DNA from 4 places in the Citrobacter sp. CRE-46 genome. Region 4 is predicted to be linked to each of the others. Evidence: predicted binding sites of a transcription regulator. Region 4 holds the regulator's gene; each other region holds the start of a gene.

Region 1 (8,043 bases), 1.3 Mb from region 4:
TGAAAGAGATTGCCGAGCAGGAGCGAAAAAACCCAGCCCGAACCCTGCGCATCGGCTGCTTTCCCAGCGCCTGCGCCTGCATTTTACCGGGCATTATCCACCACTTCGAGCAGCATCATCCGCACATCAAAATCATTCCCTTCGAAGAGAACAGCACGGCGATCGTTGATTCCCTGCGCAGTGGGGACATTGATGCCGGATTTGTGCATTTTCCGGTGAGCGGCATGTACTGCGTACCAGTCTATCGCGATAAATTTACCGTTGTGGTTCCCGAAAGCCATCCTCTGGCAGCCAATACCGCGGTTACGGTTGAACAACTGGTGGGAGAACCGCTGATTATCAGTAAAGGTCGCTATGAATTAAGCATCATGACGCTATTTAAAGAGAAAGGTATCGAGCCGGTTATTAAATACGAATTTAACCATCCGGATACCGCGATGAGTTTTATTCGTCAGGGACTGGGTATTGCGTTATTACCGGAGTTAACGCTGAAGGCCGTTGGCGGGGAGATACGCTCGGTGTCTCTGGAGCCGACGTTCTATCGACAGATATCGTTACTGGCAAAAGAGCCGCCAGTGGACGGCAGCCCTTTATTTCTCCTGCAGGCTTGTATGGAAACGTTGACAGCAGACGGCCTTATCTAACAGTTTATAACGTTATCCAATAAGGTCTGTGACCGGAGGTGCATCACAGGCCTTGTGCCATTACTCTTTATTCAGAAATTTCACTGCTTTGTCGGGGAAGTCGGTGAACAACCCGTCAACGCCCGCCTTGTTATACAGAATGTCATACAGCTGGTTTACGTCAGTGGTGTAATCCGGTAGCTGATCGGCACGAACAGTATAAGGATGCACCACCATCTTGTTCTGATGCGCGTCCTGAACCATGCCAGTTAACGAGATATTGCCTTTTTTCGACTTCTCATCAACCAGCATGTGGTAGTCCGGCCCAATGCCGTCCGCATACTGCGCCACCTGCTTCATGGCACCCGGTTTAAACATCCAGTCATAGTTGTAATTAACCCAACTACCGTCCGGCTTTTTCTCCTGGGTTTCATTCCAGTCAGTGTACGCAATCAACTGCACCAGATTGAGATCCATCCCCATCTTTGGTTCCAGTTCATTTTTAATGCGCTTTAACTCCGCGACATCAAAACACTGTAGGTAAACCTTGTCGTTTTTGCTGGTATACCCGTACTTTTTCAGCACTTCCAGCGTTTTCGCTGCGATGTCCTTCCCTTCCTGGTGATGGAACCACGGCGCCTTCATTTCCGGGTAAATGCCGATGTTTTTACCGGTTGAATGATTCAGTCCCTGAACGAACTCAATCTCTTCTTCGAAAGTGTGCACGCGGAAATCAGATTTACCCATCGGGAAGCGCCCAGGGTAAGTCTGTACCTTTTTGCCATTCTCGATATCAAAGCCTTCGGTAAATTTCAGCGATTTGATCTCGTCCAGCGTAAAGTCGATGGCGTAATAACGTCCATCTTTACGCGCACGATCCGGAAAACGCTCAGCGACATCGGTGACGCGGTCCAGGTAGTGGTCATGCAGGACGACCAGATGGTCATCCTTGGTCATTACCAAATCCTGCTCCAGATAATCCGCGCCCTGAGCATAGGCCATCGCTTTCGCGGGCAGCGTATGCTCCGGTAAATAACCGCTTGCCCCACGATGCGCAATCACGATTTTATCGGCGGCGACCGCCGCGCTGCTAACAACCATACCAGCCAGCATCAGCGCCACGCTGAGACTTTTCAATGTGGTTTTCATAAATTAGCCCCCGTTACGTTTCAGCTGTACTTCTTCGTGGTGACGTTTTTCGCCAATCATGACGACCACCAGCAGAATGACCGCCAGCACGCTACCGCCAATCATCACCATAAAGCCGCCGTCCCAGCCGAAGAAGTCAACGGTGTAGCCGACAATGGCGCTCGCCGCCACAGAACCGCCGAGATAACCGAACAGTCCGGTAAAGCCTGCCGCCGTGCCCGCCGCTTTTTTCGGCGCCAGTTCCAGCGCATGCAGACCGATCAACATGACCGGGCCGTAGATCAGGAAGCCGATGATAATCATACAAGCCATATCAACGTTCGGGTTCCCTGCCGGGTTCATCCAGTAAACGATGGTCGCGATAGTCACCAGCGTCATAAAGAACACGCCGGTCGCGCCACGGTTGCCACGGAAGACTTTATCCGACATCCAACCACACAGCAGCGTGCCCGGAATACCCGCGTATTCATACAGGAAGTAGGCCCAGGATGATTTATCGAGTGCGAAATGCTTCACTTCTTTCAGGTAGGTTGGTGACCAGTCCAGGATGCCGTAGCGCAGCAGATAAACGAACACGTTGGCGATAGCGATGTACCACAACAGTTTGTTTGGCAGTACGTACTGCATGAAGATCTGCTTGGCGGTCAGCTCTTCTTCGGCTTTCTCGTTGTAGTCGTCCGGGTAGTCGTTCTTATACTCTTCGATAGGCGGCAGACCGCAAGACTGCGGCGTATCTCGCATCATCGCAAAGGCGAACAGCGCAACCACAATCGCACCGAAAGCAGGCATATACAGCGCCGCTTTCCAGTCATTGAACCAGGCCATACCGAGCAGGAACAGCAGAGGAGGCAGACCGCCGCCCACGTTGTGCGCACAGTTCCAGACGGAAACAATGCCGCCACGTTCTTTCTGCGACCACCAGTGCACCATGGTACGGCCACACGGCGGCCACCCCATCCCCTGGAACCATCCGCAGAGGAACAGCAGCACAAACATAATCGCAATGCTCGATGTCGCCCACGGCACAAAGCCCATAAACAACATCACTGCGGCAGCCAGAATCAAACCTGCTGGCAGGAAAACGCGCGGATTCGAGCGATCCGAAACGGACCCCATGATGAATTTCGAAAATCCGTAAGCGATGGAGATACCGGACAAGGCAAAACCCAGATCGCCGCGAGAGAAACCCTGCTCAACCAGATATGGCATCGCCAGGGCAAAGTTCTTACGTACCAGATAGTACGCGGCATAACCAAAGAAAATCCCCAGGAAAATCTGCCAACGCAATCGACGATATGTCGGATCGATCTCCGTAGCAGGCAAACGCGCCTTATGTGGCGCTGGTTTAAAAATACTCAACATAGCGTAGCCTCCGTGGCCGTCTTTCATTCGAAGTAAACACTGCAGTTCGTCATTACTACCCTACCGCTTCCAGTGTGGCCGCGATGTTAAGGAAAGATACCTAACAAAAATGTGAAACGCAGCACAAATTGTTACAGATTTATGACAAATGTTCATAAAGGCGCACGAAATCACGTTTCATTTTCGAATAATGAGCGATTATGCGCGAAATCAAACAATCCATGTTTTTTATGTGGCTAAATGATAAAAAACGAACTGTGAGGAAAAACAATGAAAACTCGCGACTCGCAAACAAGTGACGTGATTATCATTGGCGGAGGAGCAACAGGTGCAGGGATCGCACGCGACTGTGCGCTGCGCGGGTTGCGCGTCATCTTAGTGGAACGCCACGATATCGCCACGGGCGCGACCGGACGTAACCATGGCCTGCTGCACAGCGGTGCGCGCTACGCCGTCACCGACGCTGAATCTGCCCGTGAGTGCATCAGCGAAAACCAGATTCTGAAACGTATCGCCCGTCATTGCGTTGAGCCGACGGACGGTCTGTTTATTACCCTGCCGGAGGATGAGCTCTCCTTCCAGGCTACCTTCATTCGCGCCTGTGAAGAGGCCGGTATTCGCGCAGAAGCGATTGACCCTCAGCAGGCGCGCATTATCGAACCCTCCGTCAACCCACAGTTGATTGGCGCAGTTAAAGTGCCGGACGGTACGGTCGATCCCTTCCGCTTAACCGCCGCCAACATGCTGGATGCGCGTGAGCATGGCGCGGTTATCTTAACGGCCCATGAAGTGACGGGGCTGATTCGCGAAGGGACAACGGTTTGCGGCGTTAACGTGCGCAATCATCTGACGGGTGAGATGCAGTCCCTGCATGCGCCGGTGGTGGTGAATGCCGCCGGGATCTGGGGCCAGCGCATTGCCGAATATGCCGATCTGAGTATCCGGATGTTCCCGGCCAAAGGATCGCTGCTGATTATGGATCATCGCATAAACCAGCATGTCATTAATCGCTGCCGTAAACCTTCTGACGCCGATATTCTGGTGCCTGGCGATACCATTTCGCTCATTGGCACCACCTCGCAGCACATTGATTACGACGATATCGACAGCAACCGCGTCACCGCAGAAGAGGTCGATATTCTGCTGCGCGAAGGTGAGAAACTGGCGCCGATTATGGCGAAAACACGCATTTTACGCGCCTACTCCGGTGTGCGACCGCTGGTCGCCAGCGACGACGATCCAAGCGGTCGTAACGTCAGCCGCGGTATTGTGCTGTTCGATCACGCTGAACGTGACGGACTGGATGGGTTTATCACCATTACTGGCGGCAAACTGATGACCTACCGTCTGATGGCGGAATGGGCCACCGATGCCGTTTGCCGTAAGCTGGGCAATTCTCAACCTTGCACCACCGCAGACACCGCGCTGCCCGGCTCGCAGGAATCCACCGAGCACACGCTGAAACGCGTAATTTCGTTGCCCGCGCCGTTGCGCGGTTCGGCGGTCTACCGTCACGGCGATCGCACCCCGGCGTGGCTTAGCGAAGGTCGTCAGCACCGTAGCCTGGTCTGTGAATGTGAAGCGGTCACTGCGGGCGAAGTGCAATACGCCGTCGAGAATTTAACCGTCAACAGCCTGCTGGATTTGCGTCGCCGTACCCGCGTTGGTATGGGGACCTGCCAGGGCGAATTGTGCGCCTGCCGCGCCGCAGGTTTGCTGCAACGTTTTAATGTCACCACCGCTGCGCAATCTATTACCCAGCTTTCCGATTTCCTCAACGAGCGCTGGAAAGGCGTGCAGCCTATCGCCTGGGGCGACGCGCTGCGCGAAAGCGAATTCACGCGCTGGGTCTATCAGGGATTGTGCGGTCTGGAAAAGGAGCACCAGGATGAAATTTGATACCGTCATTATCGGCGGCGGCCTGGCAGGACTGCTGTGCGGCCTGCAACTGCAAAAAAGCGGGTTGCGCTGTACGATTGTCACGCGCGGCCAAAGCGCCTTGCATTTTTCCTCCGGCTCACTGGATTTGCTCAGCAACTTGCCCGATGGTCAACCGGTGATGGAGATAGAAGCCGGTCTGAATGCGCTGCGTACTCAGGCGCCCACGCATCCGTATAGCATCATCGGAACACAGAACGTCCTGGATCTTGCCCAGCAGGCGCAGGATCTGCTGGAAGAATGCGGAACGCATTTGCAGGGCAAAGTACACCAGTCACATCAACGCGTAACCCCGTTGGGAACCCTGCGCTCAACCTGGTTAAGTTCCCCAGAAGTTCCGGTGTGGCCACTGTCCGCACAGCGTATCTGCGTTGTCGGTATCAGCGGTTTACTGGATTTTCAGGCGCATCTCGCCGCGGCCTCGCTGCGCCAGCGCAATCTCAGCGTCGAGACGGCGGAAATCGATCTGCCTGAACTGGATGTCCTGCGTGATAATCCAACCGAGTTTCGCGCTGTCAATATTGCGCGCCTGCTGGACAACGAAGATAAATGGTCGCTGCTCTATGATGCTTTACTGCCACTGGCAAAAACCTGCGACATGATTATTATGCCAGCCTGTTTCGGCCTGGCGGATGAGCGCCTTTGGCACTGGCTTAACGAGCGCCTTCCCTGCTCGTTGACGCTGTTACCGACTCTACCGCCTTCGGTACTGGGTATGCGTCTGCACAACAAATTACAGCGCCAGTTTGTACGCCAGGGCGGTGTCTGGATGCCGGGTGATGAAGTGAAGAAAATCACCTGTCAGGATGGCGTCGTCAATGAAGTCTGGACCCGTAACCATGCCGATATCCCGTTGCGTCCACGCTTCGCCGTGCTCGCCAGCGGCAGCTTTTTCAGCAGCGGTCTGGTCGCCACGCGCGAGGCCATTCACGAACCGATCCTCGGACTGGATGTACAGCAAACCGCCACCCGCGCCGAGTGGTATCAGCGTGATGTCTTCGATCCGCAACCGTGGCAACAGTTTGGCGTCACAACCGATGCCACTTTGCGCCCGTCGCTGGCGGGGAAAACGGTAGAGAACATGTATGCCATCGGTTCTGTTCTCGGTGGTTTTGACCCTATTGCCGAGGGTTGCGGAGGCGGCGTATGCGCAGTCAGCGCCTTACACGCCGCACATGACATTGCGAAACGTGCAGGAGGACAGCAATGAGCGACACACGTTTTGAAAGTTGTATCAAGTGCACGGTGTGCACCACCGCCTGCCCGGTAAGCCGCGTCAATCCGGGCTACCCTGGCCCAAAACAGGCCGGACCGGACGGCGAGCGTCTGCGTCTGAAAGATGGCGCCTTATACGACGATGCGCTGAAATACTGCATTAACTGTAAGCGCTGCGAAGTGGCGTGTCCGTCAGATGTGAAAATTGGCGATATCATCCAGCGTGCGCGCGCCAAATATGACACTACGCGTCCATCGCTGCGTAATTTTGTTTTAAGCCATACGGATTTAATGGGAAGTGTATCCACCCCGTTCGCGCCGATAGTGAATACCGCCACCTCGCTGAAACCGGTACGCCAGTTGCTGGACTACGCGCTGAAAATCGACCATCGCCGTACGCTGCCGAAATACTCCTTTGGTACGTTCCGCCGCTGGTATCGCAGCGTTGCCGCACAGCAGGCGCAGTATCCGGAGCAGGTCGCCTTTTTCCACGGCTGTTTTGTTAATTACAACCATCCGCAACTCGGCAAAGACCTGATCAAGGTCCTGAACGCCATGGGAACCGGCGTACAGCTGCTGAGCAAAGAGAAATGCTGCGGCGTACCGCTGATCGCCAACGGCTTTACCGATAAAGCGCGCAAACAGGCGGTCAGCAACGTGGCCTCGCTCAGGGAAGCAATTGACGGGAAAGGTATTCCGGTGATCGCCACCTCATCAACCTGTACCTTTGCACTCCGCGATGAGTACCCGGAAGTGCTGGACGTCGACAACACCGGCCTGCGCGAACATATTGAGCTGGCGACCCGCTGGCTGTGGCGCAAGCTGGATGAAGGCAAAACGTTGCCGCTGAAGACGCTACCGCTGAAAGTGGTCTATCACACGCCTTGCCATATGGAGAAAATGGGCTGGACGCTCTACACGCTGGAGCTGCTGCGCCAAATTCCGGGACTGGAGCTGACGGTGTTAGATTCTCAGTGTTGCGGAATCGCCGGAACATACGGCTTTAAAAAGGAAAACTACCCGACGTCACAATCGATTGGCGCACCGTTATTCCGCCAGATTGAAGAAAGCGGTGCCGATATCGTTGTCACCGACTGTGAAACCTGTAAATGGCAGATAGAGATGTCTACAAGCCTTCGCTGTGAACATCCGATCACCCTGCTTGCCAAAGCATTAGGTTAACTCTGTTGCCCGGTGGCGTTTGTTACCGGGCATTTTTGCGTACTCTGTTCCGCCTATCTGAATACGTTGCAATCGGGCGTATTTATCTCTGATTCACTCACGCAAATAGCCAAATCCCCCAATGCAGCTCTGATTAAAAGTGAGTACCGTCATGCCATCTTCTCCTTCAGGTGACGGACTACCATGGATGAATCAACCACCGCTACACCGCATGATGCCGTTTTTAAGAAGATAATGTCTTACCCTGAGATGGCTCGGGATTTTCTGGATATTCACCTTCCTCCAGCATTACGTGAAATGTGCGATTTGCAAACGCTGAAGCTGGAGCCCGGCAGTTTTATCGAACAGGATCTCCGCGCGTTCTATTCCGACGTATTGTGGTCGTTAAAAACCCGCGAAGGCCAGGGTTATATTTATTGTGTTATTGAACATCAGAGTACAGCGGTACAGCATATGGCATTTCGCCTGATGCGTTATGCCATTGCTGCGATGCAGCATCATCTTGATGCTGGAAATAAAACGCTGCCACTGGTCGTTCCCATGTTGTTTTATCACGGCCAGCAAAGTCCCTACC
Region 2 (8,043 bases), 460 kb from region 4:
TCACGCCTTTACCCGCGATGAAAGAAGCACCACCGTTGGAGAACTGTACGATTACCGGCGCTTTAACTTTTGCAGCGGTTTCCAGTACGGCGTTGATGGAGTCGGTACCAACGCAGTTAACAGCTGGCAGAGCAAAGTTGTTTTCTTTAGCTACCTGGAAAACTTTCTGTACGTCATCACCAGTGATTACGCCTGGTTTTACGAAATCAAAAATTTTAGACATGTTGCGAGTCCTGTATCTTCGGCCTTGGAAAGGGCGCGCGCTCTAAAGCGCGCTAATAATTGGGCAGGTTTCCCTGCCCATTAAATGCTTACTTTTTAGCGCGCTCTTCGAGCATCGCTACTGCTGGCAATACTTTACCTTCCACGAATTCGAGGAATGCGCCGCCGCCAGTGGAGATGTAGGAGATTTTGTCAGCAATGCCGAACAGGTCGATTGCTGCCAGGGTATCGCCGCCGCCCGCGATGGAGAACGCTTCGCTGTCTGCGATAGCGTTAGCAACGATTTCAGTACCTTTACGGAAGTTCGGGAATTCGAACACGCCAACCGGGCCGTTCCACAGAATGGTTTTCGCATTCTTCAGGATTTCAGCCAGCTGCTGTGCAGAAGCGTCGCCGATATCCAGGATCTGCTCGTCTTCTTTCACGTCGCTAACGGATTTCAGCGTCGCCGGCGCAGTTTCAGAGAACTCAGTCGCTACGCGAACGTCGGTCGGAACCGGGATGTCGCAAGTAGTCAGCAGACGCTTAGCTTCGTCAACCAGGTCGGCTTCGTACAGGGATTTACCGACGTTGTGGCCTTGAGCGGCAACGAAGGTGTTCGCGATGCCGCCGCCAACGATCAGCTGGTCAGCGATTTTAGACAGGGAGTCCAGAACGGTCAGTTTGGTAGAAACTTTAGAACCACCAACGATAGCAACCATCGGACGAGCCGGTTCTTTCAGCGCTTTGCCCAGCGCGTCCAGCTCAGCAGCCAGCAGCGGACCCGCGCAAGCTACATCAGCGAATTTGCCGATACCGTGGGTAGAAGCCTGCGCACGGTGAGCCGTACCGAAAGCATCCATGACGAATACGTCGCACAGCGCCGCATATTTTTTGGACAGAACTTCGTCGTCTTTCTTCTCGCCTTTGTTGAAGCGAACGTTTTCCAGGACCACCAACTCACCGGCAGCGACTTCAACGCCGTCCAGATAATCTTTTACCAGGCGAACCGGAGCAGACAGTTTGTCTTTCAGGTAGTTAACAACCGGCAGCAGAGAGAATTCTTCGTTGTACTCGCCTTCGGTAGGACGACCCAGGTGGGAAGTTACCATCACTTTAGCACCCTGCTTCAGGGCCAGTTCGATGGTCGGCAGGGAAGCACGGATACGCGCGTCGCTGGTTACTTTCCCTTCTTTAACTGGTACGTTCAGGTCGGCACGGATAAAAACGCGTTTACCAGCCAGATCCAGATCGGTCATCTTAATTACAGACATGGTGAATCCTCTCGTTGATACTTAAAGTTTTGTCGACGCTCAAGCGTCGAGCCTGAAACCAATAGCAGCCATCGCTAACGTTGTGTCGAGCATACGGTTAGCAAAGCCCCATTCATTATCACACCAGACCAGGGTCTTGATCAGGTGAGCACCACTCACGCGCGTTTGCGTACCATCAACGATGGCGCTGTGCGGGTCATGGTTAAAATCTACAGAGACCAACGGTAATTCCGTATAGTCAACTATACCATGAAATGCACCTTGTGCTGCTTTTTGCAGCAACTGGTTGACTTCGCTGGCTTTTACCGGTTTTTTCACCGTCACGCTTAAGTCGATCGCCGTCACATTTATGGTCGGTACACGCACCGCGATCGCTTCAAAACGATCGTTAAATTGCGGAAAAATTCGCGTAATACCCGCCGCCAGTTTGGTATCAACCGGAATAATTGACTGGCTGGCCGCTCGCGTACGACGCAGGTCAGGATGATAGGCATCAATCACCTGCTGATCGTGCATCGCAGAGTGGATCGTTGTAACGGTACCAGACTCAATGCCGTAAGCATCATCCAGCAATTTAATGACGGGAATTATACAATTCGTGGTGCAGGAGGCGTTGGATACAATTCGGTGCTCAGCGCGCAGCTGATCCTGATTAACGCCAAATACAACCGTTGCGTCGATGTCGGGACTGCCAGGATGTGAAAAGAGCACTTTTTTTGCACCGGCGGCAATATGCGCCTCGCCGTGTTCGCGGTTACCGAAGACGCCCGTACAATCCAGCACAACGTCAACACCCAGCTCACGCCATGGCAGCGCGTCGAGCGTTCGCTCATGCAAAATGCGGATCGCGTCATCACCAACGATGAGCTGGTCACGTTCCTGACGAACATCCCAGGCAAAACGCCCATGGCTGGTGTCATATTTCAACAAATGCGCCATGCCTGCAGCATCCGCCAGTTCGTTGATTGCCACCACGGTGATTTCCGCCCGACGCCCGGATTCATACAAAGCACGAACCACGTTGCGTCCGATGCGACCGAAACCATTAATCGCTACGCGTACGGTCATAGGTCTCCTGCAAGGATTTCTCAGAAACGATGTGGCAGACAGAGTAATGCAGCAAATCGCTCAGGGAAACCTTACCTGTCGCAAACTGCGACTAATTGGTTAATTGTCGAACATTTAATCGACTGAAACGCTTCAGCTAGAATAAGCGAAACGCGGAATAAAAGGAATGATTGTCCAGCGACAGAACGCAGTTATCTGACTTGCGTCACATTTTAGCTGGAATAATAGAACGCGCCCATCACGTTTTGAGAATAGCCAAAAAGCCTGGTAAGGGTGGGCTGATACGAAAATGCCCGGGAATTCGCTTCCCGGGCAACTGAGGGATTACGTCATTAATAGTAGAAAATACCGTGGGGAACTGTCAGCGATGCCACCAGTGATTTCGCGCCGTCTACAACATGATACACTTTGATGATGTCATCCTGCTGAACTGAAATGCTGGCATCGGTGATGTACCAAATCCGCTGTGCGCCTAAATAGCTACAGGTCATATGTTCCGCTGAACATTTACCCGTTTTTAAGGTATTTGCTCTGGCTACAAAGGTGTCGTTAAGATAAACATCATACTGTGAGTCAGCATAGCCATCCATATTTAGTTGAATAGTATAGGTAATTCCGTTAGCAGGTGCGATGTAAACAGCTCTTAACTGGGTGCTGGTATCAAGTACCGCATTGCCAAGCATCTCCTGGTTCACTGTTTTTGAGGCGTCAACATACTCCTGTTCGCCATCCTGACGAACGATGGAAACGACATCACCTTCTTTCATCGTCGCATCATTACTGATGATCTTAGCAATCTGACCATCGATTGAAAAAGCCCCGTTTTCGACGATACCCTTATTAATTTTTGCGATAGAAACATTGTTAAGACGCATATCAAAGACGCCGCTTTGGAATTCCGTCACTGGCATCTCCGCATAAATGCCAGGATACACAGTGAACATCGCCGTATCACCATCGTAAGACAATCCTTTCTTAGCGCCACGATCTAAGGAAAGATACGACACAACGTGAGTGCTATCGCTATCATCACCATCGTCATCGCTGTCATCATCACCACTATCTGAAGACTTTAATGTAGCAACGATTTTACCCAGCGTGTGATCGCTGGTATCACCGCTGATATCCCAGATGATAGCCCCGCCAATTCCTTGATCTTTAATGTAATTAACCTTATCAGTAATTGAGGCTTCATCATCATAGGTCAGGAATTCTTTGGTTTTTGCGTTATAAAGATAGGGAACGTGAGACTCCGAATCCCAGTACCGCGTGTAGTCCCCGCTGGCAATTTTCTCCTGCAGCACATAGAACGGATTCGTCCCAGTGTACTGATCTTCATCATCCCATGCGCCGTGGACGGTAGCGGTTCCTGCAGCAAAAAGTCCCGGCAAGCCCTTCACGATTTCAGTGGGTTCAACGTTACCCCAACCACGACCGTAGAAAGGAACCCCCATGGTCAGTTTATTTTTAGCCACACCCCAAGTGTTAACATATTCGTTCATTGCCGAAGAGACGTTAAGTTTCTGATCTTCATCCTGACTATTGGCATACAGCGGGGCGTTATGGCCCGTAATAGCATCAAATGCACCGTGAATGTCATACGCCATCACGTTGACAGAATCGAGTAATGGTGCCGTTACCGCCGGATTGATATAGGCCATATTATTATGGTTTACCGTCACGGCAGCGGAGAGTTGATAGTAAATATCGTTTTGCTTGCCCAGTACATCCAGTTTATTACGTAAGCTGGTAATCAAATTGGTGAACTGCGTTTTTTCAACATCGGTATCAGGATATTCCCAGTCGATATCAACCCCATCGAATTGCCATTTTACGACGTAGTCAACAATACTTTGTGCAAGTTTCTCGACACCTTCAGGCGTAGATGTTGCTGATTCAAACACGCCTTCCTCTGAGTTAGTCCATCCCCCCACAGAAAGAATATTTTTCACCCCTGCCTGTTTGCTGGCGGTGGCAATTTCTTTCATTAACGTCGGGCCTTTCTCTGTATCATGGGTGACCACAACGCCATTTTCTACCACGCCAAAAGCGTAGGTAATATGCGTTATGAGATCCCAGGCGATTTTATCCGTTGTAAAATAGTTATGCGCCGCATAGACCCCCCACTCCGGATAATAACCATAAATTCGCGACTGCTTAGCGACTTTCTCTTTTTGCTGTGTCTGATACTCTTCAGCCTGCTGACCCTGCCACGGCGTAAAATTGTAAGTATCAATAATGTTGGCTTCCAGATTGGTCGCCGCCCCTTTTAACCATACCGAGTTACTGCCAGGAATTTCCCCTGGGTTCGCCCACCATTGGTTGGTCCAGTAATAGCCGTTATAACGTACTTTGGTATTCGGCGTGCCATAGCTTTGCGTTGAATCATACAGTGGCGTCGCCATAACATCGGCAAGTTTGTTGGCGACAACAACCGTTTCTGTGCCGGGAAAATCGTTATTTGTCCCCGCACTGGTTCCATCACTTGTTACAAGCTCCAGCCAACTTTCACCATTGTCAGTGGACCGCATAAGAGAATTACTATACGTGCCTTCAATCTTATTTGTATCGTCATTCGCAGTTAACGCCGCCAGCGCATTTGTAGAGAGCAAACATGCCGACACCGCCATCGCAATTATTGATGGTGATAATTTCATACAATATCCTTATTGGTTTATTGATGATGCTAATGGAAATATATTACTAGTGAACAACTTAATTGAGAGTAACAAAACACATCATTAAAAACCAATGTAGATATTAAGTGAATTACCAAAAGGCATTCATAATATTAATAAAAACAAAAAATAAAAGATATTAATTGAGTATGAATAATATACGAACATTATATTTAAATCCTGCTGGATGAACCGAGCCGGGATTTTGATGCGCACTGGCTGAGTGTTTTTGATAACTGGCTGGCGGTGTGCCGTGCGCGTGGCGCAAGCGTTGTGGCGATCAGTCATGACGCTGCGTTTACGCAGCGTCATTTCTCACGAGTGGTAAGGTTACACAACAAAAATCTCACACAATCCGATATTCACCATCAACCGTCATCTCCAGCATAAAGTCGGCTGGTCGGCTCCCCTCCAGCACCCGACGAACATTCGGTCCGTCGGTACGCTCATAAAACGCCTCAGCGTCAGCTTGCGATAGTCCGCCAGCCAGTTTACGGCCTACCAGTCGCGAACGAAGCGCATTAGCTGGAGCGTGAATAAAAAGCGAGTAATCACAAAATTCGGCTAATGCCCGCCATCTTAGGTCATCGCGCAATAACCAGTTTCCTTCCACAATGACAATCGGCGCAGTCACTTGTATGGCTTCTTCGACCGGATCGTGCTTTTGCCGGTCATACTGCGGCCAGGAACCTTCCCCTACCCTTATCTGGCGCAGATTCTGCGCAAGCTTATCCACATCAAACGTTTCCGGCGCACCTTTGTATGCCCGCAGGTTATGGACCTCCAGCCAGGCGTTGTAGTGATGGAAGCCATCCATTGGCAGCGTCTGGATCTCCGGCAGACCCGGCTCCTGACGGGAGAGATATTCCCAGAAGGTGGTCAGCGTCGATTTACCCGTTCCCGGCGGCGCGCTAAGAAAAACAATCGTTCGTCGCTGCGGGTTAGTAGCGTGTATTTTTGCCAACTGCTGTAATAACAGTTTATGAACGTTCTCTATCTCATCATCATGGTAATGTGCTTCAACCTGTAGCCCATTCACCGTTAGTTCGATTTTCACGGCGTTAATTCCTTTAAAATCGCTGTCACTGCCAGCGTCATTGCCGTCTTGACCATTGCGCTAAAGCGCACTTCAGACCACGCTGCAAAGTCGGCGAATTTCATCGACTCCAGCGCACCATAGAGTGTCGCGTTGCGAGTAATACTGTTCACGTTGCTGACAAAATCCCAGGTAATGTCATCGGCAAAACTGGGAATGTTATCCTGCTCGTTCAGGTACTGATAAAACTGAGAAAAATGAGTAATGTCGGCATAAAGCCATTTATCCATTTTTCCCAGTGCATAAATCAGACGTAACGCAACGTCGATATCGTCAAGCGGTCCACTCTGGGCAAGTAACGGCTTCACTGCATATTCCACGATCTCTTCATCGTTATTGACGAACAGCGACGGTAGAAAGCGCTTAATGCCCTGGAGCAAAATGTTATGTGCCGTCGTCATAAACGAGAGTAAATTATTTTGAGCATCCAGTTGCTCAAGCACATCGTCTTCTGTCAGCGTCGTCATTCGTTTCTCGATAAATCACCATGAATGCAGAGAGTCTATTATATTACACGTTCGATCCGCGCCGCCGATCAGTAAAGTTTGCGTGCGCACACCATTCGCAACCTGTTGGATCCCTTTAACAAGATCGCCGCCCGTAACACCCGTCGCGCTGAAGAGGATCTTATTTCCCCCTACCAGTTCGTCGAGCGCATAGATACGGTTGATCTCAACGCCCATCTCCGCGCAGCGCTGACGTTCCTGTGTCGCAATCAGACGATTATCGGCGCTATCCCCTTTCGCTTCGCAGAAATCGATTAGCTCAGCCTGCATATCGCCTCCCAGCGCTTTAACCGCACAGGCTGAAATAACGCCTTCAGGTGCCCCGCCAATGGTATACATCAGGTCATAGGGATTCTCTTGCATACAGGCCAGCACGCTGGCAGCCACATCACCATCGGGCAGCGCAAAGACCTTGACGCCTAGTCGTGTCGCCTCGGCAATCGTCGGTTGAAGGCGCGGTTTATCCAGCGTCACCATCCGCAGCCGCTCCAGCGGTTTACCCAACGCCACAGCCACATTACGCAGATTATCTGCCAACGGCAGCGCCAGATTAATCGCCCCTTTTGCAAAGCGATTAACAACCAGTTTTTTCATATACATATCAGGAGCGTGTAACAAACTACCGCGGGGGGCAAACGCCATGACCGCCAGCGCATTGCTTTGCCCCATCGCCACCATACGGGTTCCTTCAATGGGATCGACGGCGATATCCACCTCTGGCCCGATGCCATTTCCCACTTCCTCACCAATCCACAGCATCGGGGCGCGATCAATTTCTCCTTCGCCAATAACGATTCGCCCACGAATGGCAGCGCTGTTCAATGCTTCCCGCATTGCCGTCACGGCCAGGCCATCAATCTTGTTTTTATCACCGCACCCGGTTTGCGGCCAAGCCGCCAGCGCGGCCTGCTCAGTAATGCGAAACAGCGGCCATGCCAACGACATCATATCGCCGCCTCCCCAATATCCACGCCAAATTGCGCCAACAGGTATTTTTCCGCTTCTTCATTCCAGATACCGTGCGTTTTTTCCACCAGCCTTGCCAGTTCTTTGAAAAGCGGGTCGGTTTTCCCCTTCTCAGCAAAATCCGTTATGGCGGTAAGTGGCATCGTCACACCGTTATAAATCAGCTTTTTACCTCCAGGGATCGCAGGCAAATTCAATACCGTATCCGGTACGGCATCCAGCCCCCCAATATGCGTCACCATAAACGAGGGCTG
Region 3 (8,043 bases), 1.3 Mb from region 4:
GGCAAATAGAGCGACGGCAGCACCAGTTGTACGGCCTCGTCCCATGGGTTATCCGTGCCATGGCCATACCAGATATTCGCCGCGCTAAAACGGCTGACCGCCCAACGCAACATGTCCTGAATGGTATGCAGTTCACTCACTGCTTCATCGACGAAAATTTTATCCACGTATTCCTCCAGGGCATGCTCGTATTAATTTCGGCGGCTAGTTTGCCACGAAGACGGCGATAAATCAGCATCCACACCGGGCCTGAACGCGAAAATTGCGTTTTAAGCGATCGGATGCCCGTCGAGTCGGGTTAAACTAACGGAAAATAAAAGATGAGACTCTCGAATGAAAAAGAAAACATCGCTCAGCGAGGAGGATCAGACGCTGTTTCGCCAGCTGATGACCGGCACGCGTAAAATTAAGCAAGACACTATTGTTCACCGACCGCTACGTAAAAAAATCACCGAGGTTCCGGTTAAAAGGCTGTTGCAGGAACAGGCTGATGCCAGCCACTATTTTTCTGACGAATTTCAGCCGTTGCTGAACACAGACGGCCCGGTAAGATATCTACGTGCCGACGTCAGCCATTTCGAACTCAAGAAAATGCGCCGTGGCGACTACTCCCCGGAGCTATTTCTTGATTTGCATGGACTGACCCAGCAACAGGCCAAACAGGAATTAGGCGCGCTGATCGCCGCCTGTCGTCGTGAGCATGTGTTTTGCGCCTGCGTTATGCATGGCCACGGAAAGCATATTCTTAAACAGCAAACGCCTCTCTGGCTGGCACAGCATCCGCACGTGATGGCCTTTCATCAGGCACCGAAAGAGTATGGTGGCGACGCCGCACTGCTGGTGCTGATTGAAGTGGAAGAGTGGCTGCCGCCAGAACTTCCCTGATGCAGAAAAACAGAAAGAGCCGCGTTTGCGGCTCTTTTATTTTCCTGATGGCGGTTGTGCCTTATCCGGCCTACTTATATCGCTTTCGCCATTTTGAGATTACACGGGCTCATTTGCCAGTTGAAAACCCCTTTTCCGCTTTCATCAAGCGTAACGCTGGCAATCGCTGACGTGGTAAACATCGGCGGAGTTTCGCCTGGGCAAAGCTCAGACACCAGGTACCCCACTAAAGGTAAGTGAGAAATCACCAGCGCCGTGGTGATACCTTCATTGGCCAGAGCCTGTAAATAGGCGCTGACCAGACCAACATCGCCGCAGGGAGTCAGCTCCGGCAAAACATCCACGCCGCCTGGCAGGTTCATGCATTCCCCCACCACATCCAGCGTTTGTTCGGCTCGCAGGAACGGGCTCACCAGAACACGTTCGATATCCACTTTTTGACCTTTCAGCCAGTTCGCCATCAGGCGAGATTCGTCACAACCACAAGAGGTTAAAGGACGAACCGAATCACTGGCGGCATCGAGGGCCGCGTCGCCGTGACGCATGATAAAAACTTGCATATTGCACCGCTTTTGTTAACCAGAATCACCAACACCAGTTAATCACGGCCCCTATTGACCGTGGTAACGATATGGTGGCCGGCATTGTGCCTTATCCATTCACCGAATGAAACGCTGTTTTTTACCTCAACGGCGTAAGTATAGTCAATCTCTGTTTACATTTTGAGCATGAGCCATACATTCAGTGCGGATTCATCCTACCTTTGACCTCATGAATTCAGGTCAGTTTCCCTACTATTCCAGAATCTTTCACCGCGTTCCGCCATCAGCAATAACTGCTCACACGGCGTAAACCGCGAGCCATATTGTGTTGATAGCCGTTGCAGAACCGCAACTACTTCACCCGCGCCGAGGGAATCCATATACCGGAACGGGCCGCCGAGGAATGGCGGAAAACCAATACCAAATACAGCGCCGATATCGCCATCACGGGCGCTGCGGACGACCTTCTCGTCGAAACAGCGAGCTGCTTCATTGAGCATTAACATGACACACCGCTCAGCAATTTGCGTGGCGGTGAGTCGAGCCTGGCCCTGAGCGCCAATAAGCGTATAAATTGCAGGGTCGACCTGTTTTTTGCTTTTACGCCCTTTCGCCCCATAAAGATAGAAACCACGACCATTTTTTCTACCTTTGCGATCGTCATTCAAAATTGAAGCAACAACATTTGCAGGCGCGCTAAAACGTTCTCCATACGCCGCTTCAAGCACAGGTATAATTTTAGTGCCCGTATCAATTCCGACCTCATCCAAAAGTTGGATTGGCCCAACCGGAAAACCAAACTTAACCAGCGCGGCGTCAATGGCTTCAACCCGCTCGCCTTCGGTTAACAGGCGTATAGCTTCATTGATGTAAGGCGCTAAAATGCGGTTAACGTAAAATCCGGCCTTATCTCTGACGACTATCGGTGTTTTACCCTGTTTTTTCGCCAACTTGACAGTTGTGGCAATAGTTTGCTCAGAGGTCGTTGCATGCGGAATGACCTCAACCAGCGGCATTTTTTCCACCGGGCTAAAAAAGTGCAAACCAATCACTTGTTCAGGTCTGGCAGCCTTAGCCGCAATATCACTAATTGGTAAAGATGAGGTGTTGGAAGCAAAAATAGTGTGAGGTGCGCAATTTTGTTCAACTTCTGCCACCATCTTTTGTTTTAACGCCAGATCTTCGAACACGGCTTCAATAACCAGATCGCGATGCGCAAAACCGCGATAATCGGTAGATCCAGAAATCAACGCCAACTGTTTATCGCGCTCGCTGGCTTTGATATGACGGCGACGAACTTTCGTTTCAAGCTGATCCCAACTGTACTTCAGCGCGTGGTTGATTCCCTTAGCAGTAATATCCTTGATACGTACTGGCAAGCCACCTTTACAGGCCGTCACATAGGCGATACCTCCGCCCATCAGACCGCCACCCAGAATGCCGACACTGTTTAGCGGACCGGACTTTGCATCACTACCTGGATCCTTTTTCACGTCGGTATTGGCAAAAAAGATGTGCCGCAGCGCCTGAGACTGGGGTGTCATCGCCAATTCCCCAAATGCGCGGGCTTCTGCGTCATAACCGCTACTGCTTCCCTGGGCAAGGCCGGTTTCAATGACCTCAAGGATACGTTCCGTCGCGGGATAATTTCCCTGCGTTTTTTGCGCCGTCTTTTTACTGGCCATACGGAATAGCAGCGCTCGCCCCAGCGGCCCCGCTAATACCCGCTCACGTACGGGCAGACTCCGATGTGAGGAACTCTCTTTTTTAGCCAGTTCAACGGCAGCTTCCAGCAAAATGGACAGCGGCACGACTTCATCCACCAGCCCCACTTTAAGCGCCTGTTTTGCGCGCAATTGTTTCCCTGTGAGGATCATATCCAGCGCAGTACTGACGCCAATAAGGCGTGGCAAGCGTTGCGTGCCGCCGGAGCCGGGCAACAGACCAAGCTGGACTTCCGGCAAACCCAGTACGGTTTTAGCATCATCGGTACAAATACGATTATGGCAGGCCAGCGCCATCTCCAGGCCACCGCCCAGACATGCGCCATGAATCGCGGCGATAACCGGGATCGGCAACGCATGGATTTCCGCCATAATCTGCTGCCCCTGGCGGGCCAGCGTTTCGGCTTCCTGCGCGCTGCGGCAGCTACCAATCATGTTGATATCTGCTCCGGCGATGAAGTTATCGGGTTTCGCTGAAATGAACACCACACCGCGCAGCGCTTTGTTGTCGCGAATTTGTTTCAGGATGGCCCGAACCTGAGAAGCAAACTCCGCTTTCAGGGTATTCATTTTCTCTCCGGGCACATCAATGGTGACAACAGCAATGTTATCCAGACGCACGTTTAGCGTAAAAGCCGATGTCATTTCCATCATTCCGCCTCCAGAACCATTGCCGCACCCAAACCACCTGCCGCACAGGCGGTGACTAAACCAAAGCCGCCGCCACGCCGGCGTAATTCATTGAGGGTTTGCGTGATCATTCGCGCACCGGTAGCAGCGAAAGGATGTCCATAGGCAATAGACCCACCCAGCACGTTAAATTTACTGTCATCAACCTCGCCAGTGGCATGCGCCCTACCCAACACTTCGCGGGCAAAACGTTCGCTGCCCAGCAACTGAAGATTCGCCAGCGTTTGTGCGGCAAAGGCTTCATGCATATCGATCAAGGTTAAATCCGTCATCGTCAGTCCAGCTCGCTCCAGCGCAAGCGGTGTTGACCACGCCGGTCCCAGCAGCATGTCCTGCCAGACATCAATTGCGGTGAAAGCATAGCTGCGTAAATACCCCAGCGGCACCAGTCCCAGCTCTTTCGCACGCGACTCCGTCATCAATATCACCGCGGCTGCGCCGTCCGTCAGCGGGGTACTGTTCGCCGCAGTGACGGTGCCGTGCTTTCGGTCAAACGCCGGACGCAGTTTGGCGTAATCGGCCAGCGTAGAGTTGCCGCGAATATTGTTATCTTCGGAAAGAGGATCTTTAAACGGTGGCGCGTAGGTGGTCATCACCTCATCGGCGAGCTTTCCTTCAGCCCATGCCTGAGCGGCACGTTGGTGAGAACGATGCGCCAGGGCATCCTGCTGCTCGCGCGTAATGCCATAGGTTTTCGCCATTTGCTCGGCCGTATCCCCCATGCGCAAGCCGGTGGAATATTCAGCGACGGCGGGGGGTACAGGCATCAGGTCACGCAAACGCAGCCGGGAAAACAGTTTCAGGCGTTGCCCTGTTGTGCGGGCTTTATTGACATCCACCAGCACGCGCGCCAGCTTTTTGCTGACGCCAATCGGCAGGACAGACGACGAGTCCGCCCCGCCGGCAATTCCGGCGCGAATTGTCCCCGCCATCAGGCTTTCCGCGACATTCGCTACTGCCTGGAAGCTGGTAGCGCAGGCTCGGCTTACGCTGTAGGCATCCGTGTGCACATTCATACCGGTTCCCAGTACGATTTCACGAGCAATATTGGGGGCTTCAGGCATTTGTACCACCTGACCAAAGACCAGTTGCTCGATCACATCAGCGGGTATTTCGCTACGCGCCAGCAGTTCACCAACAACCATTTTCCCCAAATCTACGGCGGGAATGCCATGAAATGCGGTTGCCTGACGGGCAAATGGCGTACGCAATCCGCTTACAATGGCGATGCGATCGCCCTGGCGGGTAACCAGCGGTAAAGCCTGACTCATAACACTCCCCTGTAAAAATAAAAATAAGTGGTCTGACCTGATCACAGTCTTAACCAATTTTTTACATTTAGCCAAGCGGAGAGAAAAGAAAGTGGGAGCTAAGACACAGTGAATAATCACTGACTGTTACGAAAATACCCTTGCTACCAGGCAGCAAGGGTATAAAGAGAAGGGATTAACGCAGGCCCAACTGGAAAATCAGCGTTTCAGCTTCACAAGCAAAAACAAAGTCAATATCCAGACGCACACCATCTGATTCTTCGGTAAAGGTAGAGGTGATTTGGCAAGGCTCAGATTCCACGCCACGCGCCTTTTCAGTCAGAGCGGCCAGCGTTTCTTCTGCCTCTGCGCGATTCGCGAACACACGGCTGTATGACGCGGTGCAATCGGAGTTGTCCATGATGGTGCCAACATCCATACAGCAGCAAACCGGGGTTTCATCAGCACTGCATTTACTCATTGTAGATTTCCTCTGTATTCGCACCTGAGGTGCCAGATAAACGATAGGGATATTTTACGCTCCCCTCTTTCGCCTCTCCAGTCGTTAATTGTATGAAATGCGATAAGTGACCGAAATCACACTTAAAAATGATCTAAAACAAAAATCACCCAAACAGGTGAGTGCGCATACCCGCAATTTTGCCAGCTGGATCGCGTTTCCGAGATCAGAATTGAAAATATTTATAAACATACTTGCAACATTTCAGCTGGTCAGACCTATACTCTCGGCACTGGTCTGATTTCTATGTCGTACCTCAGACCCTACACTTCGCGCTCCTGTTACGGTATGTAACATTGTTTGTATAAAAATAAATCTATGAGGTTATGGTCATGAGCCAGAAAACCCTGTTTACAAAGTCTGCTCTCGCAGTCGCAGTGGCAATTATCTCCACACAGGCCTGGTCTGCAGGCTTTCAGTTAAACGAATTTTCTTCCTCTGGCCTTGGCCGGGCATATTCGGGTGAAGGCGCTATTGCAGATGATGCAGGTAACGCCAGTCGTAACCCGGCACTGATTATGATGTTCGATCGCCCCACTTTTTCTGCGGGCGCGGTGTATATCGATCCAGACGTTAATATTTCCGGTAAATCGCCATTCACCGGACGTAGCACCGACGCAGATAACATCGCCCCTACAGCGTGGGTTCCCAACGCTCACTTCGTGATGCCTATCAACGAGCAGTTTGGTTGGGGGGCTTCTGTCACCTCAAACTATGGTCTGGCAACCGAGTTTAATGACAGCTATATCGTCGGTGAGTACGGTGGGAAGACTGATCTTAAAACGGTCAACCTTAACCTGAGCGGTGCCTACCGTCTGAATGACAGCTGGAGCTTTGGTGTTGGTTTTAATGCCGTTTACGCCGATGCAAAAATTGAGCGTTATTCCGGTGAGCAGACCGCCGCACTGCCGAAAGTAAGCCAGAAGATCGCCAGCCTGAAGGGTGACGAATGGGGCTACGGCTGGAACGCCGGTATTTTGTACGAGCTGGATAAAAATAACCGTTACGGCTTGACCTACCGCTCTGAAGTTAAAATCGACTTCGATGGTGATTACAAAAGCGGTATTCGTTCCCAGGCCAATGCGTTACCTGGCGCAGGCACCGCGTTCCCATGGGGAACAACCAATGCCACCGTTCCGGGTTCTTTGACGCTGAACCTGCCGGAAATGTGGGAACTGTCGGGCTATAACCGTATCGCTCCGCAATGGGCTATTCACTACAGCATGGCTTATACCAGTTGGAGCCAGTTCCAGGAGCTGAAAGCAACCGGCACCAACGGCCAGACACTGTTCTATAAAGAAGAAGGCTTTAAGGATTCTTACCGCATCGCGCTGGGCACGACCTACTATATGGATAAAAGCTGGACCTTCCGTACCGGTATCGCCTATGACGACAGCCCGGTTCCTGCAAGCAAGCGTTCCATCTCCATTCCAGACCAGGACCGCCTGTGGCTGAGCGCGGGTACGACTTACGCATTCAATGATGACGCATCTATTGATGTTGGTGTTTCTTATATGCACGGACAGAAAGTGACCGTCAAAGAAGGCCCGTATACTTTCGACTCTGAAGGTAAAGCCTGGCTGTTCGGTACCAACTTCAACTACGCATTCTGATTTTCTGCAGACATTAAAAAAGGTGAGCTTTTTTAGCTCACCTTTTTATTTGCCTCAATTCCTTACTCGGAATCAATATCTTTTAAATCATCCTGAATGGCTTTCGCGTTCGGGTTTTCTTCTGGTTTAAGTTTCCCGCCGTTCGCGATGAAGTCATGACGCTGGAAGTAGGCTTCACGTACCATGATGTAAGGATCGGAAGACTGACGCAGCAGACCGTCGGAATCAAGCAGCTGTGCGCGGGTTTCAATCCCTTCGACTGTCCATTTACCTATCGACAACGGCCAGGTCAGCCAGGACAGTACCGGATACAGCGTATCCACCATATCGCCACCATCATCGCGCAGCGTGAAGCTACCGTAGAACGGAAGCTGCATATACGGTCCGTAACCCACGTCATAGTGGCCTAACGTACTGCCAAAGCGGTGTGGTTCAACGCGCTGTAGCTTCGGATTCGCCATACCCGCCACATCGATAAAGCCGCCCATACCCAACAAGGTGTTCAGGAAGAAACGGGTAAAATGCACCATCCCCTGATAAGGATCGCCTTGCAGGAAATAGTTGACCATGACGGCCGGCTCTTCAAGGTTGCCCGTAAAGTTGCTCAAACCATTACGCGCCGGCTGCGGGACATAATCACGCCAGGCTACTGCTACCGGTCGAACAACATAGGGATCTAACACATTAAAGTTAAAGTTGTACATTGTGCGGTTGAACCCTTCAAATGGATCCGAACGCCCCTGCTGTTCAGTACCGGAGCTCGCACACCCCACCAAAAGTGTGGTTCCCAGCGCAAGCGCCGACAGGCGAAGCTTCATA
Region 4 (8,043 bases):
GGCGGTTTCCCGGTGAGCGCCATGCTGACCACTCAGGAAATTGCCTCCGCGTTCCACGTGGGTTCGCACGGTTCCACTTACGGCGGTAATCCGCTGGCCTGTGCGGTTGCAGATGCCGCGTTTGATATCATCAACACCCCGGAAGTGCTGGAAGGTATTCAGGGCAAACGTCAGACGTTTGTGCATCATTTGCAGAAAATTAATCAGCAGTTCGATATTTTCAGCGATATTCGCGGCATGGGGCTGCTGATTGGCGCCGAGCTGAAGCCGCAGTTTAAAGGCCGGTCGCGCGATTTCCTCTACGCCGCCGCGCACGAAGGGGTGATGGTGCTGAATGCCGGGCCGGACGTGATGCGTTTCGCGCCGTCGCTGGTGGTGGAAGACGCGGATATCGAGGAAGGGATGCTGCGTTTCGCGCAGGCGGTAGCGAAGGTGGTGGGCTGAATGCCTGATTGCCGGATGGCGGCGCGAGCGCCTTATCCGGCCTACAGGGTAAGGTGTGATTCGTAGGCCGGATAAGCGTAGCGCATCCGGCAGCCGATCTTAACCTTTCATGTCCCGCAACCGACGGCTAAGCCAGATCCCGTGGTGGGGTCGTTGACGCCATGCTACCGACGAAATGGTGTGCATGGTGTTCAGATGCCCCAAGATTCGCTGCAGATGCTGCTCCAGGGTGCTTAATGGACCGTGGGACAGCATTTCAGGCGCTTCGAGAATATTCACATCGCCCGAGCTTCCCGGTCCGTCATACTCCAGCCGCTGCTGACAGCGCTGGAGCGCAATTTCGCAGGACTCCAGATACCGCTGCGCCAAATCTGGCGTCAGCATCGTATGTTCCCTTGCCAGTGTGGTCATCGCGTTGATGTGTTCGACAATAAACTGGCTGTGCGTGACCCACAGTTTCATATCCGCCAGATAGTGCGCGTTGAATCCCGGCTCCTGCATTGCCTGATTCAGTGAGTTAAACAGCGTGTTATGCGCCTGGTTGACCCGCATGCGTTGATACGCCAGCGGCGTGGCCTGCGGATCGTTGCTGAGGATCAGGCGAATAGCCTCCTGGTCGGCTTCTAACGCATCGTGGGCGTTCTTACGCAACAGACCACTCTGCCACTGTGGCCACAGCCAGAGCGTGCCGCCAAAGGCGATTAAGCAGCCAATCACCGTGTCGACAAACCGCGGCACGATAAATTGTTCCCCGTTCAGCGTCAGCAGTTGCAGGGTGTACACCGCCGTAACCGTAAAGCCGACGGTGGCCCAGCCGTAGTTTTTGCGAATGATCAGATAGCTGCCTAATGTGATCAGCAACATGCCTGCCAGCGTGAAACCTTCCTGAATATGAAAGTGCAATGTGACGCCGGCAATCACCAGTCCGACGAGCGTACCCACCGAACGATGCAAAATACGCACTCGGGTCGCCCCATAGCCATTTTGCGTGACGAACAGGATCGTCATCAAAATCCAGTAAGGTTTAGGCAGATGTAAGGCGCTGCCCATCAGGCTGGCGATACTCAGCATGACGCTAATGCGCCCGGCGTTACGCAGCGCCGGGGATTTCAACGACAGATAGTTTTTCAGCGCCGGGATCAACGGCAACCGCCGCTGTTTGTCCGCCATCAAATCTCGGGCATACAGCGGGCGCTGGGTCCGTAGCACGCGGGCGATACGGCTGAAGTGCCAGTAGCAAAACTGTCCTACCGGATTATCCGGATGCTGGTTGGCGATTTTCTCCAGCGAGCCAATTTGCTTTTCCATTGAGAAACGGGTCGGTAAGCGGTGATACAAGATATCATCGGCCAGGACGCGCAGGCGGGCGGCGACGGTGCGCGCGTTCCAGCGAATCACCTGTTCCGCGTGGCTTCGCTCGACCAGCTTTTGCACCTCTTCCGGCTGATGCAGGCTAACTGAAATATGTTCCTGCAAATCGAGCGCTTCCTGAAAGGCACGCAACAGTCGCTTGTATTCATTATTGTGATGCGCCGACAGCATGTGCATTTGCTGGTAGCACTGGGTAATCAAATCCACCGCTTTTTGTTGACGAACCAGTAGCGGAGGCAGCGCTTTTTCTGGATCGGCATGCTGGGTCAGCAGACTGTACTTGGCCTCACAGTAATCGGCTAATTCGCGGTACAGCAGGCTAAGCGATTCACGCAGTGGCTGCTCACGCCACATCCAGAACCAGAACCAGTTGAACAGACCGTACCACAACGTACCCAGTGCATAGATCAGCAATGGCTCCCAGACGGGCATGTTCCCGGCAAGGCTTAGCGTGAAAATTGCCGCGATGAGTGAGGCTGGCAGCAGTCGCGCATGCAACGGGCTTAGCTCGGCGGTTACGCCAAGAATTAGCGTCAGGCCGGTGAGGATGAGCGGCAGTGGTATATCTTGCGCCAGCAGTAACTGCATGATCAGGCTGCAACCGGCAAACAGCGATGCGCCAATAACTAAACGTTTAAAAAAGCGTTTATGCGGGGTATCAAGACCGGCAATGTTGCAACAGGCAGGGACGAGGGAAAACAGAAGCCCCAGATGAAGCTGACCAATGATAAGACCGACAGCCACAGGTAAACACAGCACCAGCGTCTGCCGTAGTGCGTAGTTGATCTCGGGGTGATAAATCAGTCTTCGCCACATCGGAACAAACAAAAATGGCGCGCTACCGGGTAACGCGCCATTTCGATGGGATTAACGTGTGCCGTAAACGACAATGGTCTTACCGTGAGCGGAGATCAGGTTCTGATCTTCCAGCATCTTCAGAATACGACCAACGGTCTCACGGGAGCAGCCAACGATCTGGCCGATTTCCTGGCGGGTGATTTTAATCTGCATACCGTCCGGGTGAGTCATCGCGTCAGGCTGTTTTGCCAGATTCAGCAGAGTCTGGGCAATACGGCCGGTGACGTCGAGGAAGGCAAGGTTGCCTACTTTTTCAGACGTGACCTGCAGGCGACGAGCCATCTGAGAAGACAGGCGCATCAGAATATCCGGGTTGACCTGGATTAATTGGCGAAATTTTTTGTAGGAAATTTCAGCGACTTCACATGCGGTTTTGGCCCGTACCCAAGCGCTACGTTCCTGGCCTTCTTCGAAGAGGCCTAATTCACCAATAAAATCGCCCTGATTCAGATAAGAAAGGATCATTTCTTTCCCTTCTTCATCTTTGATCAGCACTGCCACTGAGCCTTTAACGATGTAATACAACGTTTCCGCTTTTTCACCCTGGTGAATCAGCGTGCTCTTCGATGGGTACTTATGAATATGGCAATGAGACAAGAACCATTCGAGAGTCGGGTCTGTTTGCGGTTTGCCAAGCACCATGCGCGGTTATCCTCTGTTATAAGCTGTCTCCAGAGCCAGAAAACGACGCTGCCTCTGGGTTTGCAAAAATGTGCTTCCCGCTACCTGGGAAGGGGGCTACTAAAAATATACTGCAGCCTGTAATGTGATGTCCTCTGCATACATGCAGTACGTCAATGTATTACTGTAGCATCCCGACTGTTTTAGCATAGCTTTCGCCGTGTGTCTCCTGGTGTCTCGCTTCAGCATGACGCAGGTCGCCTTCCGTTGCGAGAATTGTTATGTACGCGTAATCTGTCAGGAAAATTGAAACATTGGAGTTACGAAATATGCAAGCGCGTGTAAAGTGGGTTGAGGGGTTAACCTTCCTCGGTGAGTCCGCCTCTGGCCACCAAATTTTGATGGACGGTAACTCCGGTGATAAAGCGCCGAGCCCGATGGAAATGGTATTAATGGCTGCAGGCGGTTGTAGCGCGATCGATGTGGTGTCGATCCTGCAAAAAGGGCGTCAGGATGTGACCAACTGCGAAGTGAAGCTCACCTCTGAGCGCCGTGAAGAAGCGCCGCGTTTGTTTACCCACATTAATCTGCATTTCATCGTCACCGGCAACGATCTGAAAGAGGCGTCGGTCTCCCGCGCCGTCGATCTCTCGGCGGAAAAATATTGTTCCGTGGCATTGATGCTGGAAAAGGCGGTGAATATTACCCACTCCTATGAAGTGGTTGCTGCGTAATACGTGAAGCCGGATGGCAGCTTGGCCTTATCGGGCCTACAGGACGATACCGATTCGTAGGCCCGATAAGCGTAGCGCCGTCGGGCACATCCCGTACCTCACTCTATCTTTTTACCTTCCATCAGTCGCTGGACCAGCGGCAGCATAATCAATTCCATCGCCAGACCCATTTTGCCGCCAGGTACGACTAATGTATTGATGTGGGAAATGAATGAGCCTTGCAGCATGGCCAGAAGCCACGGAAAGTCGATCCCTTCCAGATTACGAAAATGAATGACCACAAAGCTTTCATCCAGCGACGGAATGCTCTTGGCAGCAAAGGGGTTTGAGGTATCGACGGTGGGTACGCGCTGAAAGTTAATGTGCGTACGGGAAAACTGCGGCGTGATGTAATTGATGTAATCGTCCATTGAGCGCACAACCGAGTCCATCACCGCTTCACGCGAGTGTCCACGCTCGCTGGTATCGCGGGTCAGTTTCTGGATCCATTCCAGGTTAACGATCGGCACTACGCCGACCAGAAGGTCGACATGCCGGGCCACATTTTGCTGTGGGGTGACGACGCCGCCGTGTAGCCCTTCATAGAACAGGACATCCGTCGGTTCAGGCAATGGCTGCCAGGGGGTAAACGTTCCCGGGACCTGGTTCCACGGTACGGCTTCATCGTAGGTGTGCAGATATTTACGCGACTGACCTTTTCCCGTCTGGCCGTATTCAATGAAGGTTTGTTCCAGCAGACCAAAGTCATTGGCTTCGGGCCCGAAATAACTGATATGTCGCCCGGCATCGCGCGCTTTGCGAATCGCCATATCCATTTCCGGACGGGTATAGCGATGAAAACTGTCACCTTCCACCTCGGCGGCGCGCAGATTTAGCTGCGCGAAAATTTTACGAAACGCGAGGCTGGTGGTGGTGGTCCCCGCGCCGCTGGATCCTGTTACCGCAATCACCGGATGTTTGGCAGACATAACAACTCCATGAATAGGTTGATTTTTTATTATAGTCAGCCGTCGGCTACGAATTACTCGTGAATCTGCTTCCTCGGCATGATGTTGACCGTTTCATGCAGTTCGGACCACACCAGGACGGCTTCACCTGATTGTAGTTGGCGTTTGACGTCGGCGACTTTTTGTTCGAGCGAACGTTCATGTTCACCATAATCGGTACCTTCGCGCAAGACAAAGCTTTCAATCAGATTGTCCAGCGCGTCCGGGGAGATGTCTTGCCAGGGGATAATCATGATGACGCCTCCAGATACGTTGTCAGCCAGTCGGGAATTCTGGATTCCAGCCACATCTCAGGGCGGCGCACTGTGCCGCCAATAAATCCGACGTGTCCGCCGTGTTCAGTCAACTGATACTCCACCTGTGAGGGCAGGTTTTCCGGTTCAGGGATCACGTGATGATCCATAAACGGATCGTCCTTGGCATGGATAATCAGCGTCGGTTTGGCGATCTGATTAAGCAATGGCATGGCGCTACACTGGCGGTAATAGTCTATAGCATCGGCAAAACCGTGGATTTTGGCAGTGATGAGATCGTCAAAATCTCGAATGCGACGCAGGGATTTCAACTGGGTCAGACTCACCGGCAACGAACCCGGATAGGCCTGTAGCTTACGCGAGGCGTTAGCTTTCAACAGATTGAGCAGATAGCGCTGGTAGACGCGTGAGAACCCCTTCTCCATATGGTAACTACAGGCTTCCAGCACGAAAGGCGCAGAGACAATAACCGCTGCATCAATGGGAATATCGTTGCCTTCTTTGGCCAGCAGGCAGGCAAGCATGTTCCCGCCGAGTGAATAGCCGACCGCCGCGGTCGGCACACGACCAAGCTCGCGTTCCAGCCAATGTAAAAACCAGGTGCCATCTTCTGTTTCACCAGAATGATAAATACGGTTGAGACGATTTGGTTCGCCGCTGCAGCCGCGAAAATGCATCACCACGCCCAGCCAGCCGCGCTTTTGCGCTGCTTCAATCAGGCCATGTGCGTACGGGCTGTTCAGACTGCCTTCCAGACCGTGAAAAACCACCAGGCGCGGTTTGTGCTTCGCCTGTTGCGGATCTTCACTCCATGCCAGATCGACAAAGTCACCGTCGGGTAATTCCAGACGCTGCCAATGGGCGTCGAACTTCACCTTGCGGCGAATTAAACGCGGCAGCATTGTCTGCAAATGGCGGTTACTGATACCGCGCATAGGGCGGAATTCTCGCGAATCATCAGTAGGTGGGATCATTTCTGTGGATGTGATTTCAACCATAACACCAGAGCAATTAATAATCGGAAAGAATAACTATACCGCGCGCAGCGCTTGCGGGTTAGCCAATATGTGATTTTGTCGCTAGTCAGTCAGCAGGTTACGCGAGAAAAAATGAAAATCGACGTCGGGCTTTCGTCGCCACAGGCGAGCTTTACGCGTCCCTGTCGCCACGCTTTCTCCGGTATCTTCAAACATTCCTGACGCTTCAAAGCGGCGAATCAGACTTTTACGCTGGATCGACTGACCGAGGATCACCTCGGTGGCTTCGAGCAGTTGCCCATGGGTAAATGTCTCCGGCAAGCAGTATACGGGCAGTAGCGAGTACATTGTTTTTTGCCGCAAGCGATGCAGGGCCGCCGTAATGATGTCTCCGTGGTCGAACGCGAGTGAATAATTTTTCAGCTCATCAACCGGCACCCAACGGGCATTGCTGACGCTGGCGATGTGCGGCGCACAGTCTACCCAGGCGATTAGCGCAAACCAGGCGACTGTCAGACTCCAGCCGCGCGGGTCGCGATCCGGGCCGGAAAAAGTATCCAGTTGTTCCAGCCACGAAGGCAAAACTCCTGTTTTTTCAGTGAGCTTGCGCAGCGCTGTGGCGCGAGTGGAGTCATCGCGCGCGATATCAATGAAGCCACCTGGTAATCCCCAACGCCCTTTTTGCGGCTGGTTTGCTCGTTCAACCAGTAATACGCACAGCGCCTGTTGATGCAGGGTAAACAGCACGCTATCGACCGTCACCAGTGGTGTGGGAAAGCGGCGGGCATCGTATTGATTCAGGTAGTCGGCTTCGGTGGTCATAAGGTACTCACGATGATTTGCAACGCCCACAAGTGTACCAGCCCAATACCGGGGGGCAAGGTTCGTTTTTTCTTATTATTTATCAGTGGATTATGCGATGCCCTAAAAATAATGCACTTTTGCTTGCTTTGTATGTGTCTTAGGGACATTATTAATTGTGTCGAAGGGACACAATTAAGGGGTGAGCGTGATGAACATAAAACTGACACTAACGTTGGACGACCAGAGCTACGGAATGACACACGGTGTTTTTCCTGATGGCGCCGTCTGGTTGAAGGTTACTGAAGCATTACCACCCTTTGCTCGCCTGATGCGCATTCGTGCGACGGCGATGCGCGATATGAACGACTTTATGCTGTTGGCGCAACTGGTGGAGGCGGTTCGCCATCAAACGGATGTGCTGGTCAGTCATCTCGAACTTCCCTGGTTACCGTGGGCTCGTCAGGATCGCCATATGGTGGCGGGTGATAGCTTTGCGCTGAAAGTCTTTGCCAGCCAGCTTAATACGCTGCAATTCGATAGGGTGAAGGTGCTCGATCCGCACAGTGACGCGGCGGCGGCAGTTATCAATAATTTTGTGGCGATTTCACAAGAGACTTGCCTGCTGCACAGCGCGACCTTGCAGCGGCAGTTCCGGCAAAAAGTGCTAATGCTGGTCGCCCCTGATGCCGGATCGCTGAAGAAAATTGATGCCATTGCCAGAGCGGTCGGTGTAGCGGAGTACGCCGTCCTGAGCAAAAAACGCGATGTGGCAAGCGGCAAGCTGACGGGGTTTGCTTTAGTCGCCGGAGACGTCAGGGGCCGGGATATGCTGATTGTTGACGACCTGTGTGACGCTGGCGGTACGTTCATTGGTTCTGCGCAGGTACTCCGTGATGCAGGTGCCCGTAGCGTCTGCCTGTATATCACCCACGGTATTTTCTCTAAGGGCGTTGAACACCTGTTTGCGAACGGT

The links. Region 4 encodes CRP, which controls carbon source genes, mostly activating them, when cyclic AMP is high. Its sites were predicted from a motif close to ATGTGANNNNNNTCACAT; they were not measured.
Positions count from the first base shown of each region.
Region 1: glpT (glycerol-3-phosphate transporter) is a predicted target of CRP. The motif match lies at 3,244-3,261, and genes of this name have one in related genera.
Region 2: epd (erythrose-4-phosphate dehydrogenase) is a predicted target of CRP. The motif match lies at 2,737-2,754, and genes of this name have one in related genera.
Region 3: AC534G_RS07770 (YfcZ/YiiS family protein) is a predicted target of CRP. The motif match lies at 5,677-5,694, and genes of this name have one in related genera.

Region 1 covers NZ_CM184341.1:1,744,953-1,752,995, reverse strand. Annotated here, with positions in the region: gene AC534G_RS08215 (LysR family transcriptional regulator) at 1-644, shown strand, start outside; gene glpQ (glycerophosphodiester phosphodiesterase) at 705-1,772, opposite strand; gene glpT (glycerol-3-phosphate transporter) at 1,776-3,134, opposite strand; gene glpA (anaerobic glycerol-3-phosphate dehydrogenase subunit A) at 3,405-5,033, shown strand; gene glpB (glycerol-3-phosphate dehydrogenase subunit GlpB) at 5,023-6,282, shown strand; gene glpC (anaerobic glycerol-3-phosphate dehydrogenase subunit GlpC) at 6,279-7,469, shown strand; gene AC534G_RS08185 (Rpn family recombination-promoting nuclease/putative transposase) at 7,653-8,043, shown strand, end outside.
Region 2 covers NZ_CM184341.1:853,113-861,155, reverse strand. Annotated here, with positions in the region: gene fbaA (class II fructose-bisphosphate aldolase) at 1-223, opposite strand, end outside; gene pgk (phosphoglycerate kinase) at 312-1,475, opposite strand; gene epd (erythrose-4-phosphate dehydrogenase) at 1,515-2,543, opposite strand; gene AC534G_RS04160 (glycoside hydrolase family 18 protein) at 2,876-5,200, opposite strand; partial or broken gene AC534G_RS04155 (ABC transporter ATP-binding protein) at 5,399-5,611, shown strand; gene AC534G_RS04150 (nucleoside/nucleotide kinase family protein) at 5,568-6,278, opposite strand; gene AC534G_RS04145 (MltR family transcriptional regulator) at 6,275-6,784, opposite strand; gene glpX (class II fructose-bisphosphatase) at 6,800-7,771, opposite strand; gene AC534G_RS04135 (zinc-binding dehydrogenase) at 7,768-8,043, opposite strand, start outside.
Region 3 covers NZ_CM184341.1:1,655,520-1,663,562, reverse strand. Annotated here, with positions in the region: gene prmB (50S ribosomal protein L3 N(5)-glutamine methyltransferase) at 1-167, opposite strand, end outside; gene smrB (endonuclease SmrB) at 334-885, shown strand; gene sixA (phosphohistidine phosphatase SixA) at 960-1,445, opposite strand; gene fadJ (fatty acid oxidation complex subunit alpha FadJ) at 1,655-3,802, opposite strand; gene fadI (acetyl-CoA C-acyltransferase FadI) at 3,802-5,112, opposite strand; gene AC534G_RS07770 (YfcZ/YiiS family protein) at 5,288-5,572, opposite strand; gene fadL (long-chain fatty acid transporter FadL) at 5,944-7,224, shown strand; gene mlaA (phospholipid-binding lipoprotein MlaA) at 7,287-8,042, opposite strand.
Region 4 covers NZ_CM184341.1:397,052-405,094, forward strand. Annotated here, with positions in the region: gene argD (bifunctional acetylornithine/succinyldiaminopimelate transaminase) at 1-444, shown strand, start outside; gene AC534G_RS01860 (YccS/YhfK family putative transporter) at 544-2,631, opposite strand; gene crp (cAMP-activated global transcriptional regulator CRP) at 2,683-3,315, opposite strand; gene AC534G_RS01870 (OsmC family protein) at 3,624-4,028, shown strand; gene AC534G_RS01875 (phosphoribulokinase) at 4,127-4,996, opposite strand; gene AC534G_RS01880 (YheU family protein) at 5,050-5,268, opposite strand; partial or broken gene AC534G_RS01885 (hydrolase) at 5,265-6,324, opposite strand; gene AC534G_RS01890 (NUDIX hydrolase) at 6,369-7,088, opposite strand; gene prs (ribose-phosphate diphosphokinase) at 7,279-8,043, shown strand, end outside.